2 regions of the Sphingomonas sorbitolis genome follow, and region 1 is predicted to be linked to the other one. Evidence: predicted binding sites of a transcription regulator. Region 1 holds the regulator's gene; the other holds the start of a gene.

Region 1 (6,343 bases):
TTGCCAAGGGCCGCTGGCTGAACAGGAAATTCGAGCCTTCGGCCAGCTCGTTCAGGTTTGCGGCACGCGGCTTCAGGACGGGCATCGCGCGAGTCAGAAGATCGAGTCCGCCGGTTGGCAGGTCGTGGCCGAGACGATCGGCGGCGAGCTGCGCCAGCCGCGCGTCGTCGGCTTCGCGGATGTAATGGCCATTGAGGTTCTCGAGCTTCTTCAGGTCGAAGCGCGAGGGCGACTTGCCGACGCCGGACAGGTCGAACCACTCGACCGCCTGCTCGCGGCTGATGATCTCGTCGTCGCCGTGACCCCAGCCGAGCCGGAGCAGGTAGTTGTCGAACGCCTCGGGCAGGATGCCCATCTCGTCGCGGTAGGCCTCGATGCCCACCGCGCCGTGACGCTTCGACAGCTTGGCGCCGTCGGGGCCGTGGATCAGCGGGATATGCGCGTAGATCGGCTCGGGCCAGCCCATCGCGCGGTAGATCGGCAACTGGCGGAACGCGTTGTTGAGGTGATCGTCGCCGCGGATGACGTGCGTCACGCCCATGTCGTGATCATCGACTACGACGGCCAGCATATAGGTCGGCGTACCGTCCGAGCGGAGCAGGACGAGGTCGTCGATCTCTTCGTTCTTGACCGTGACCGCACCTTGCACGCGGTCCTCGATCGTGACGGCGCCTTCCTGCGGCGCGCGCAGGCGGACGACGTGGGGGAGGTTCGGCGCATCGCTCTCGGGGCGATCGCGCCAGGGGCTGCGGATGCGGAGCGGCTTCTTCGCAGCCTGCGCCTCGGCACGCATCGCGGCGATCTCGTCGTTGGTCATGTAACAGCGATAGGCGTGGCCGTTCGCGACCATCTCGTGCGCGACCTGAGCGTGACGCTCGGCACCGGCGAACTGCATGACGACGTCGCCGGCCCAGTCGAGCCCGAGCCAGCGCATCCCGTCGATGATCGCGTCGATCGCCGGCTGGGTCGAGCGGACCCGGTCGGTATCCTCGATCCGCAGCAGGAATTTACCCCCGTTTGCTTTCGCGAACAGCCAGTTGAACAGCGCGGTGCGCGCGCCGCCAAGATGCAGGAACCCCGTCGGCGACGGAGCGAAACGGGTAACCACGGGTGCGGCCGAGTTGGCGGTGCCCGTATCAGATATTGCGCCCAACCGCGGGTGCTCCCAGACTGATGAAACGATGGAGAAACGATGGCCATGACAGCCGTCGCCGCCCCTAGCATGCGTCCTTGGCGGCGACAAATGGGCGTGCCGCGATGGGGGGCTGTCGTCGGGCTTGCCGTGGAACGCTGGCTGGAGGCGGAGCGCGACCAGTTGGTGTTGTGGCTGCCGGTGATGCTGGGTGGCGGGATCGCGCTGTGGTTCGCGCTGCCGGACCCGGCGGCGTGGTGCGTAGCGGTGCTGGTGTTGGCGGCTGGTGGGCTGGCGTGTCTGGCGGTGGGGCATGGCGGGCGTGCCGCGCGGTCGCTGGCGATCGGGTTGCTGACGGCAGCACTGGGGCTCGGACTGATCTGGGCGCGATCGGAGTCGGTGGCGCGACCCGTGCTGGGCGGACCGACGATCGCGAGCTTCTCGGCAAAGGTCGAAGCGATCGAGCCGCTGGTGGCGCGGAAGCTGGTCCGACTGACGGTGCTGCCTATCGGAAAGGGGGCGGAGACGGATGGGCGACCGCTCGCCTTGCCATATCGTGTCCGCGTCAATCTTGCTGAAGCGGATGCGCCCAAACTCCTGGGAACGGGAGCGATCGTGCATCTGCGGGCTCGGCTGATGCCGCCGCCGCTGCCCGCGGTGCCAGGCGCCTACGACTTCGCGCGTGTCGCGTGGTTCGGCGGGATCGGCGCGACAGGGCGGGGCTTCGCACCGGTGGCTGTGACAACGCCGAGCGAGTCGGGTGCCGGCATCCGCGTCGCGTTGTCGCACCACATCGTATCGGGTCTGGACGGCAGCGCGGGCGGGATCGCCGCCGCGCTCGCGACCGGCGACGTCGGTGCCATCAGCGAAGAGGATTCGGAGGCGATGCGCCGGGCCGGGCTCGCGCACCTGCTGTCGGTGAGCGGATTGCACATCACCGCAGCGGTAGCCGCGACTATGCTGATCGTGTTGCGTCTGCTGGCGCTGAGCCCGTGGCTGGCGTTGCACGCGCGCTTGCCTCTGATCGCTGCGCTGGCTGGAGCGGCGGCGGCGATCGGCTATACGTTGCTGACCGGAAGCCAGGTTCCGACGATCCGGTCGTGCGTCGCCGCGCTGCTCGTGCTGGCGGCGCTGGCGATGGGGCGCGAGGCGATGACCTTGCGCCTCGTCGCGGCGGGGGCGGGGTGCGTCATGCTCGTCCTGCCCGAATCGGCAGCGGGACCGAGCTTCCAGCTTTCGTTCGCGGCAATCACCGCGATCATGGCGCTGCACGAGCATCCGGCGATTCGCGTATTCTTCGGGCCACACGAGGAGGGCCGACCGCGCCGTCTCGCTCGTGGGGTAGCATCGCTGTTGCTCACCGGCCTGCTCGTCGAGTTCGCGCTCATGCCGATCGCGGTCTATCATTTCCATAAGGCCGGGCTCTACGGCGCGTTCGCCAACATCATCGCGATCCCGCTGACGACGTTTGTGGTGATGCCGCTGGAAGCACTGGCGTTGCTACTCGATGCTGGCGGGCTTGGTGCGCCGATATGGTGGCTGGTCCAGCGATCACTCGATGCGTTGCTGTGGCTCGCGCATATCGTTGCTAGCGCACCCGGATCGGTGCGCTCCCTGCCAGCGATGCCGACGGCGGCGTTTGCGTTGATGATCGTTGGAGGAATTTGGATCGCCGTGTGGCGAACGCGGTGGCGGCGGCTCGGGCTGGTCCCGCTGACGATCGGTGCGATCTGGGCGCTGACGACGCCGGCCCCGGATGTTCTCGTGACCGGTGACGGCCGCCATGTCGCGGTGCGGACGGCTGCGGGGCTCGCGATGCTGCGCGACCGGGCGGGCGACTATACGCGCGACATGCTAGCCGAGAACGGCGGAGTGGACGGCGAGCCGCTGCTGCTGGCGGACCAACCCGACGCGCGGTGCAGTCGCGATCTGTGCGTCACCGATATCGCCGCACGGGGGCGGACGTGGCGCATCCTCGCGACCCGCAGCGCCTATATGGTCCCGATTGCTGAGTTCATCGCCGCCTGTCACGGCGCCGATGTCGTCGTCAGCGAACGCGGTCTGCCGAAACGGTGCGTACCGCGGTGGCTGAAACTGGATCGTCGTGTACTCCGGCGTACGGGCGGCGTCGCGCTGACCTTGGGAAGCGGGACAGTCGTGACCATCCTGAACGCAGGCGATCGTCACCCCTGGCGCGATCCGCCTCTCCTCGAACGCACCGTGCATTCGTTCGGGCTGCGACATGGCCGGTTCCACGGTGCTGCGTCGTTTCGAGCCGACCGAGGCCCTCAAAAGTAGAATGTTCACGCGAAGGCGCAAAGGCGCGAAGGTGACGCGGCTCGGGAGACCTCAACACCCCCATGAACGGTAAGCCCACGTCGGTATTTCGGTGGTCTGCGAAGGCAGGTAGTCGCAAATCTAAGCACTGCATCTTCGCGCCTTTGCACCTTTGCGCCTTCGCGTGAACAAAATTACCCGTCGTCGCATGCGATCTTGGTGCAAAGAATTGGTTCACGCGGAGACGCGGAGAAGGTTCTTGTACGGCAGGATGAATCGGACTGGCGGCTATCTGGTCTTACTTGCGAAAGACGTTTGGAATCGTTTCGTTCTCCCTAAGCGAAACACCTCCGCGTCTCCGCGTCTCCGCGCGAACCAATTCTTCGGCTGCGCGGGGGATTGGCGGCGATATGTTCGCGCAGAGGCGCAGAGGCGCAGAGGCGCAGAGATTGAGGGTTCGAGTCGAGGTCGCGCTTATGCATCGGAGCGCGAGAGGGTCTTCCGGACGGTTGGCGGTGTTTGCTTGGGGGTGTCGAAAAACTGGCCATTTTCTCGAAAGCTCCGAGCACATCGTTTCGTTCGCCGAAGACGCCCAGTCGCTGTTGCCGGTAAGGAAAAAGCGACTTGGCTTACCGGCCTGGCTGTCGCTTTTCGTTGGCAATCAAACACCGAGACCGGCCTGCGCCTTGATGCCGCAAGTCGGTCCCGGTAGTTCAGTCGTAGCGGCGGAGGATGCCGGAGAGTTTGCCTTGGACGCGGACTTGGGCGGGGGCGTAGCGTTGGGGGTCGTAGGCTCGGTTTGCAGGGTCGAGGCGGACCATGGCGCCTTCGCGGCGGAAGTATTTCAGGGTGGCTTCGCTGTCTTCGATCAGGGCGACGACGATCTCGCCGTCTCGGGCGGTCTCGGTGCGGCGAATCAGGGCGTAGTCGCCGTCTAGGATACCGGCCTCGACCATGGAGTCGCCGGAGACTTCGAGCGCATAGTGTTCACCCGAACCCAGCAGTGCGGCGGGGACGGCCAGCATCGTGCTGCCTTCGAACGCTTCGATCGGGACGCCGGCGGCGATGCGGCCGTGGAGGGGGATCTCGACGACGTCGTTCGCTGGCTGTGGCGCGGTAGCGGGCGAGGGCTTTACGTTCGACGCCTTTGATGGCGCCTTTTTCTCGGCGCGCTCGGGCATGCGAAGCACTTCGAGTGCGCGCGCACGGTTGGGAAGGCGGCGGATGAAGTTGCGCTCCTCGAGCGCGCTGATCAGACGGTGGACGCCCGACTTCGACTTGAGGTCGAGTGCGTCCTTCATCTCCTCGAACGACGGCGAGACGCCGGTATCGTTGAGGCGATCGTTGATAAAGCAGACGAGTTCGTGCTGCTTGCGCGTGAGCATGGCGGTTCTCCGTCCGGAACAGACTGGGAACTTCTATGGAACATAATTAACGGCGTCAAGCGTCCGTATCACGCGATCACCAGGATTTCCGCCGATTCGCCCGTCTTTGCTACGGGTGCGTTGCCGGGGCGGACGATCAGGCAGGTCGACCGGGCCAGCGTGAGCAGCATCGAACTGTCCTGGATCGTCGAGGCATAGGCTTTGCCGTCGCGCAGTTCGGCGCGGAGATAGTCGGTGCGGGCATTGTTGGCGGGGAGGTCTTCGCCGAGCAGCGCATGGGTCGACTGAGGGAGCGGGTCGCGTGCGCCGGCCATGTGCGCGACGACGGGCTTCACGAACAACGTCGCGGTGACGAACGCGGAGACCGGGTTGCCGGGGAGGCCGAGCACCATCATCTCGCCGATCCGGCCGGCCATCATCGGCTTGCCGGGGCGCAGCGCGATCCGCCAGAAATCGATGGTGCCGTTGGCGGCTTCGATCGCCGGGCGGACGAGGTCGTGGTCGCCTACCGATGCGCCGCCGGTGGTGACGAGCAGGTCGGCCTCGACGCTGGCGAAGGCTTCGCGGAGGACTTCGAGATTGTCGGGGAGGATGCCGAGGTCGATGATGTCGACGGGCATGTCGGCGAGCATCGCGGCGAGCATGATGCCGTTCGATTCGGGGAGCGCGACGCCGTCGGTGGTCGAGCCGGGGGGGACGAGTTCGTCGCCGGTGGCGGCGACGGCGACGCGGACGCGGCGGTTGACGGTGAGGCTGCCGTGGCCGCCAGTCGCGGCGACGGCGATGCGCGCGGGGCTGAGGCGATCGCCGGCGGCGATCAGGCGGGTGCCGGTGGAGAAATCGAGGCCCTTGCGGCGGGTGTTGCGGCCGAGCGTTGGCGGGCCTTCGCCGGCGAGGATCAGGGTTTCGCCGTCGCGCTCGGCTTCTTCCTGGACCATGACGGTGTCGGCGCCTTCGGGCATGGCGGCGCCGGTGAAGATGCGGGTGGCTTGGCCGGCGGCGACGTGGCCCATGAAGGGGCGGCCGGCGGCGCTTTCGCCGATGACTTTCCAGGGGCCGGGGAGGTCTGCAAAGCGGATGGCGTAGCCGTCCATCGCCGAGAGGTCTGCTGCGGGCTGCGTGCGGCGGGCGGGGATGTCCTCGGCGGCCCAGCGGCCTGCGGCTTCGCGTAGGGCCACGGTCTCGTGGTCGACGCGGGCGGCCATGGCGAAGAGGCGGGTCTGGGCTTCGGCGACGGGGACTAGGGTCATGCTAAGGCTCTGTCTTTGGGCGGTTCTGAAAAGTGAAGTATAGGAAGTGCAGACGCTGGGAGCGATTTGGCGGTTGGGGTTTGGTAAATGAGAAGCGTAGGGTGCGCGGGTATGTTCCGCGCTCTGCCATGGGTTTGGTGTGTAGGACAGGTGTTGTTGGCTTAGCGGGCAGAGCGATGCCGGCCCCGTGTGACGGCGTCATGGTTGACCGTGTCGACCGATATCGAACGTTCGCTACTGCCTCCTTGTTCTCCCGCGAAGGCGGGAGCCCAGGCTGGGTCCCCGCCTTCGCGGGGAAA
Region 2 (5,191 bases), on a different contig from region 1:
GACGCAGACGGCAATCCGATCGAGCAGGACGCGGCGCCCGTCCCGACCGATGCGCAGACTGGCGACACGATCCCGCGCCCCGATGCGGACCAGCAAGAAACGCCGGCAGCACCGCCGCAGCAGTTGAATCAGGACTGGATCGATCGCGTCACCGGGCGTGAGCGGCGCGATCCCTCGTCACCGGCGGGGCGCCAGCCGCTCCAGCGCGAAATGCCCCGAGACGGGCCACGCGATCAGGTCCAGACGCAGCGTTTCCAGAGCGATCGCCCTCAGGAAGACCGTCCAAACCAGTGAAGCTCCGCGCCATGCGTGCGTAGCCAGACGCGCGCGGGCGTCGGGTCTTCGCCGTAGAGCTGCTCGACCAGCGCGTGGAAGACCGGCGCGTGGTTCATGTGGACGCGGTGCGCGACCTCGTGCGCGACGGTGGCGCGGCGGACCCAGCTTGGCGCCAGGATCAGTCGCCAGCTGTAACGGATGATGCCGCTCGATGCGCAACTGCCCCAGCGGCCTTTCGCATCGCCGACTGCAACCTGGGCAACGGTTACCTTGGCCTTGGCGGCGTATTCGGTGGTTTCGGCCTCCAGTACGGCGAGTGCGGTGCGCTTGAGCCAGGCTTCGACGCGACGCGGGATTGTTTCAGGCGGGCCTGACAGCGACAGCACCGAGCCTTCACGAACGACGGTGCGGCGGCTTCCGGCAGTCCATTCGATCGTCAACGGTTCGTCAGCGACGGTGAGGACCGCACCGGGCACGAACGGACGGGGTGAGGGGAGCAGGGCGCGCTGTTCGGCGATCCAGCCCGCCTTGTCCTCCGCCCAGGCCAGTGCCTGCTTCAGCGCCGCACGCTTGGGGAGAACCAGCCTGGCCCGGCCGCTTGCAGGATCGATCGACAGTCGCGCGCGGCGGGCTCGCGGGTGGCGGACGATCTCCAGGCCTTCGATCACCGTCTTAAAGCTCGCGATCGATCACGTGATATTCGAGCTCACCGGCCTCGTCCTCGCTGATTGTCCAGCCGCGCACCGATTGCTTGGCGCGGTGGACGGCTTCGCGGTCGCCGCAGACGAGATAGTGCCATTCGGGCAATTGCTCGCCCGCGGCGCGCAAGCGGTACGCGCAGGTCGAGGGCAGCCAGTCGATCCCGCGGACGTTGCCGGTCGTCAGCCGCACGCATTCGGGGACATAAGCGTGGCGGTGGCGGTAATCCGAGCATTGCCCGCTGCGGCGGTCGAGCAGGCGGCACGAGACGTTGGTCGCGACGAGCTCGCCGGTATCCTCGTCCTCGAGCTTGTGGATGCAGCATTTGCCGCAGCCATCACACAGGGCTTCCCATTGGCCGCGATCGAGCTGGTCGATCGGCGTATCTTCCCAGAAGCGCGCGCTCATCGGGCCCAGCGCTTGATTTCCGTCACCACTGCGTCGGACCCTTGTTCCTGCGGCAGCAAAGCGAGGGGCTTGCTGTCCGGGCTCATCAAATAGGCCTGGCGCGAGTGGTTTACGAGGTAGCCGCCACCCGGCGATGGGTCGCCCTTGCTCGAATACACAGCATACTCGGTCTTGATCTTGGCGATCTGGTCGTCGGTGCCGGTCAAACCGACCATCCGCGGGTGAAACGCCGAGACGAACTGCTTGAGCACCGCAGGCGTATCGCGCGCCGGATCGACCGTCACAAACACCGGCACGATCTTCGCGGCGAGCGCGGGGTCGCTGATTTCAAGCTTTTTCACCGCGGCGCCGATCGCCTGGACATCCGTCGGACACACATCGGGGCAGAAGGTGTAGCCGAAATACATGATCCGGTATTTGCCGGCAAAGCTACGCTCGGTGACGGTCTGCCCGTTCTGGTCCGTCAGCGTGAAAGCGCCACCGATCCGCGCGCCCTCGAGCGGCGGTTTGGCAGGGGGAGCGGACGCGTTGCAAGCAGATAGCGCCAAGATCGGCAGGGCGAGCGCGGAGAGGATGAAACGGGTGTTCATGATGCCTCCAGCCTTGATCTGTTCGCTACTGCGGCGCAAGCGTTGCCCCATATCCAGGACGAACCAAGGAAGTTTCTCGATGCGTATTCGCCTGATCCTCGCTGCTACCCTTCTGACGCCTGCGCTCACCTGCGTCGCGGCGTCCGCGTTCGCGCAGGGTCAGTCGGAGGGGTACAAGTTCCTGTCCGCCGTGCGCGATGCAAAGAACAACGAGGTGCTGGAGATGCTCGGCAAGCCCGGTAGCAATATCATCAACACGCGCGACGTGACGAGCGGCGAGGGTGCGCTCCACATCGTCATCAAGCGCGGCGACGAGGTGTATCTGCGTTTCCTGCTGCAAAAGGGCGCAGACGCGAATTTGCGCGACGGCAAGGGCAATACGCCGCTGCTGCTTGCGGTGACGCTGGGGCAGACGGGCATGATCCCGATCCTGACTGCGGCAGGGGCGAACCCGAACCTGGCGAACTCGGCCGGCGAAACGCCGCTGATCCGCGCGGTACAGCGCCGCGATGTCGGGATGATCCGGACGTTGCTGACCGAGGGAGCGGATCCCGATCAGGCGGATATCATGGCCGGCATGTCGGCGCGCGATTACGCCAAGCAAGACGGGCGTAATCCAATAGTGTCGAAGCTGCTGGTCGACGCGCCGAAGAAAGTGAAGAAGGCGGTGTCCGGCCCGAAGTTCTAATCGTCGATCCTCCCCTGGCAGGGGAGGTGGCTGGCTCTTGTCAGACGGAGGGGTGTCACGCTCTCGATGGCGCGCTGCCCCTCCGTCAGCCCTGCGGGCTGCCACCTCCCCTCAGAGGGGAGGATTATGGACTTAGAACGCCAACCCGTCCGCGTCCGGGTCCATCTGCGCGATCAGCCGCCGCGCCGCGCGCCGCGCGAACGCCAGCGTCCCGCGCTTGCGAATATGCGCGGGGAGGGGGGTGGTATGCGCCTCGCGGACGATCGCCGCGTCATAGCGATCCGCAACGATGATCCCGGTCCGCTCCGGCAGAAAGGCGGATCCATGCAGCGGCCCGACATCGAACCCCGCCGGGACGGCCCAGAAATACCGGTCACAATGGCCGAGATAATCGGGCCACTTGCCGTCGCCGAGCAGGTCGGCGCGCGACACCTTGATCTCGACGATGACGATCTGCCCGCGTGCATCGACTGCCATCAGGTCGGCACGACGGCCGCCGTCGAGCGGGACTTCGGTCATCGCGGTCAGGTCGTGACGCAGTAACATCCGGATCACGCCGCGCGCCACGTCGGCAGCGCAAAGCGGCGATCCCGGTTCGTCGATGCAGGAGTCCGGCGGCATATCGAGCATGCCCCGGAAATAGAACAATCCGCGAACGAGGCAAGCTCATTCACGGACTGTTGTCTGGATCTCAGGGAAAACGCCTAGCCAAATCGCCTTCCCTATCCCGTTCGTGCTGAGCGAAGTCGAAGCACCTGCGTTCGGGGCGCACCCTTCGACTTCGCTCAGGGCGAACGGGGGGAAGGGCAAGGGGTAGGAGGTTGCTTGAGACGGATGGTCTCAGCGATAGAAGACGTGGTTGCCGATCGAGGCGACCTTGATCGCGCGAACCGATGGGCGGCGATCGGGCGTGTTGAAGTACAGCGCCTTGTCGGCCGGGCTGTTCCACGCGCTGGCGAGCGCGACCTTGGCGACTGCGATCGCAGTGCGATAGGCGGCGCCGGCGTTGATATTGGGGATCTGGCCGCCGCGAACGAAGCTGAACTGGCCACGCTGCTTGACGACGCCGCAGACGTTGGTCGGGAAACGACCCGACTTGGCGCGGTTGATGATGACTTCGGCGACCGCGAGCTGGCCAGTCAGCGGCTCGCCCTTCGATTCGAAATAGATTGCGCCGGCAAGGCACTGGAGCGCTTCGTCGGCGGCGGCGCTATCCTGCGCGGCAACGGCCTGAGCGAGCGTGTCGAATTCTTCTTCCTCGGCAGGTGCGACTGGCTCGACTGCTGCAACGGTGGCTGCTGCGGGAGCGATCTGCGGAACATTCTGCGGGGAGAGGGCGTTTAAATTTGCGAGAGCGGTGAGATTGACCGTGGAACGATCGAGACCGGTCGCCTGACCGGGTGCGCTATTGCCGAGCAGGCCGGCGAGAGAGAATGTCATGGCTGCGATGGTCGCGGCCCGCTGCAAAATCGTCATTCAAACTTATTCAGGTGCGGTTGGACCGTGGAAACAATCGTACGAGCCGATCGTCCAGGCATCCCCCCGACTGCGTAACCGATCCGGATCGCACCCGTCCCAGCACAACGCCAATCAATGTTGCAATTCCCCTCTATTGGGGGGGCTTTGGAGTCAATCGTCGAGGATCGTTTCAGCGGCGAACCGTTCCGCCGCTGCGATGTCCACCTCCACAACCCACAAATCGGGGTCGCGAGCACGCCTGCGCCGCCAATAGCCGTCGAGGTCTTCGGGCGGGGTCGAATCGATAAACGCAGTCCGTCCATCGGGCCCGATTCCGCGCTCCAGCAGGCGGGGAGGAGCCCCTTTGTCGACCGCAATGACAAGGATCGCGCCGCCCTGCGCATCGCCTTTTGCCATCACCGCGCCGAAGCCGCCGGCGTCGTTGACGCGGCGAAGGAGGGCGCTGACGAGCACACCGCTGGGCAGCCTGCCGCTCATGCCGGCGCCCGGTATCCAGGCAGCCCGGCAAGAGGGATCCGCGAGCGCATGAACGTGCCGGTACCCCGCGCCGCTTCTTCGCCCTCCGCATCGATCAGCCGCGCATCCGCGACGAACACGCGCCGCTTGCCGCTGATCCAGCGCCCCTCGGCGATCACCGGGCCGACTTTGAGCGGGCGGGTGAGCAGCAGGTTGAACGCGGTCGTCAGCAGGAAGCGATCGGTAACGAGGCTGTTCGACGCATAGAACGCGGCATCGTCGAGCATCTTGAAATAGCTCGTCCCATGCGCCGCGCCGCCCGCGTGATAATGGCGTTCGTCGATCGTGAAGTGGATCCGCGCGACGCCGGCTTCGGGGATCTCCAACGAAGACTCGAAGAACCGATTGATCGGCGCCTGGGCGTAGAGCGATTCCAGCGCGCGGAAATGCGCATCCGCGCCTGCAGTGTTGGGAGTGTCAGACATCTGCGTCGCTCGCGAACAGCAAACTACCGTCATCCTGACGAAAGTCAGGACCGAGAGCCACGAAGCGCATCGATCGGTTACTCTGGGTCCTGACTTTCGTCAGGATGAGG

What was found. Region 1 encodes LexA, which represses DNA repair genes until DNA is damaged. Its sites were predicted from a motif close to GTTCCNCNCTTGTTCT; they were not measured.
Region 2: a site for LexA is predicted at 3,303-3,318, ahead of U1763_RS16005 (MmcB family DNA repair protein). Genes of this name have one in related genera too.

What each region holds. Positions count from the first base shown of each region.
Region 1 covers NZ_JAXOJS010000001.1:942,409-948,751, reverse strand. The annotation lists gene gltX (glutamate--tRNA ligase) at 1-1,153, opposite strand, end outside; gene U1763_RS03860 (ComEC/Rec2 family competence protein) at 1,244-3,430, shown strand; gene lexA (transcriptional repressor LexA) at 4,123-4,794, opposite strand; gene U1763_RS03850 (molybdopterin molybdotransferase MoeA) at 4,863-6,044, opposite strand.
Region 2 covers NZ_JAXOJS010000005.1:233,568-238,758, forward strand. The annotation lists gene U1763_RS15980 (transglycosylase domain-containing protein) at 1-294, shown strand, start outside; gene U1763_RS15985 (M48 family metallopeptidase) at 270-944, opposite strand; gene U1763_RS15990 (YcgN family cysteine cluster protein) at 949-1,383, opposite strand; gene U1763_RS15995 (SCO family protein) at 1,380-1,973, opposite strand; gene U1763_RS16000 (ankyrin repeat domain-containing protein) at 2,053-2,661, shown strand; gene U1763_RS16005 (MmcB family DNA repair protein) at 2,794-3,291, opposite strand; gene U1763_RS16010 (cell wall hydrolase) at 3,502-4,101, opposite strand; gene U1763_RS16015 (DUF1491 family protein) at 4,291-4,617, opposite strand; gene U1763_RS16020 (PaaI family thioesterase) at 4,614-5,081, opposite strand.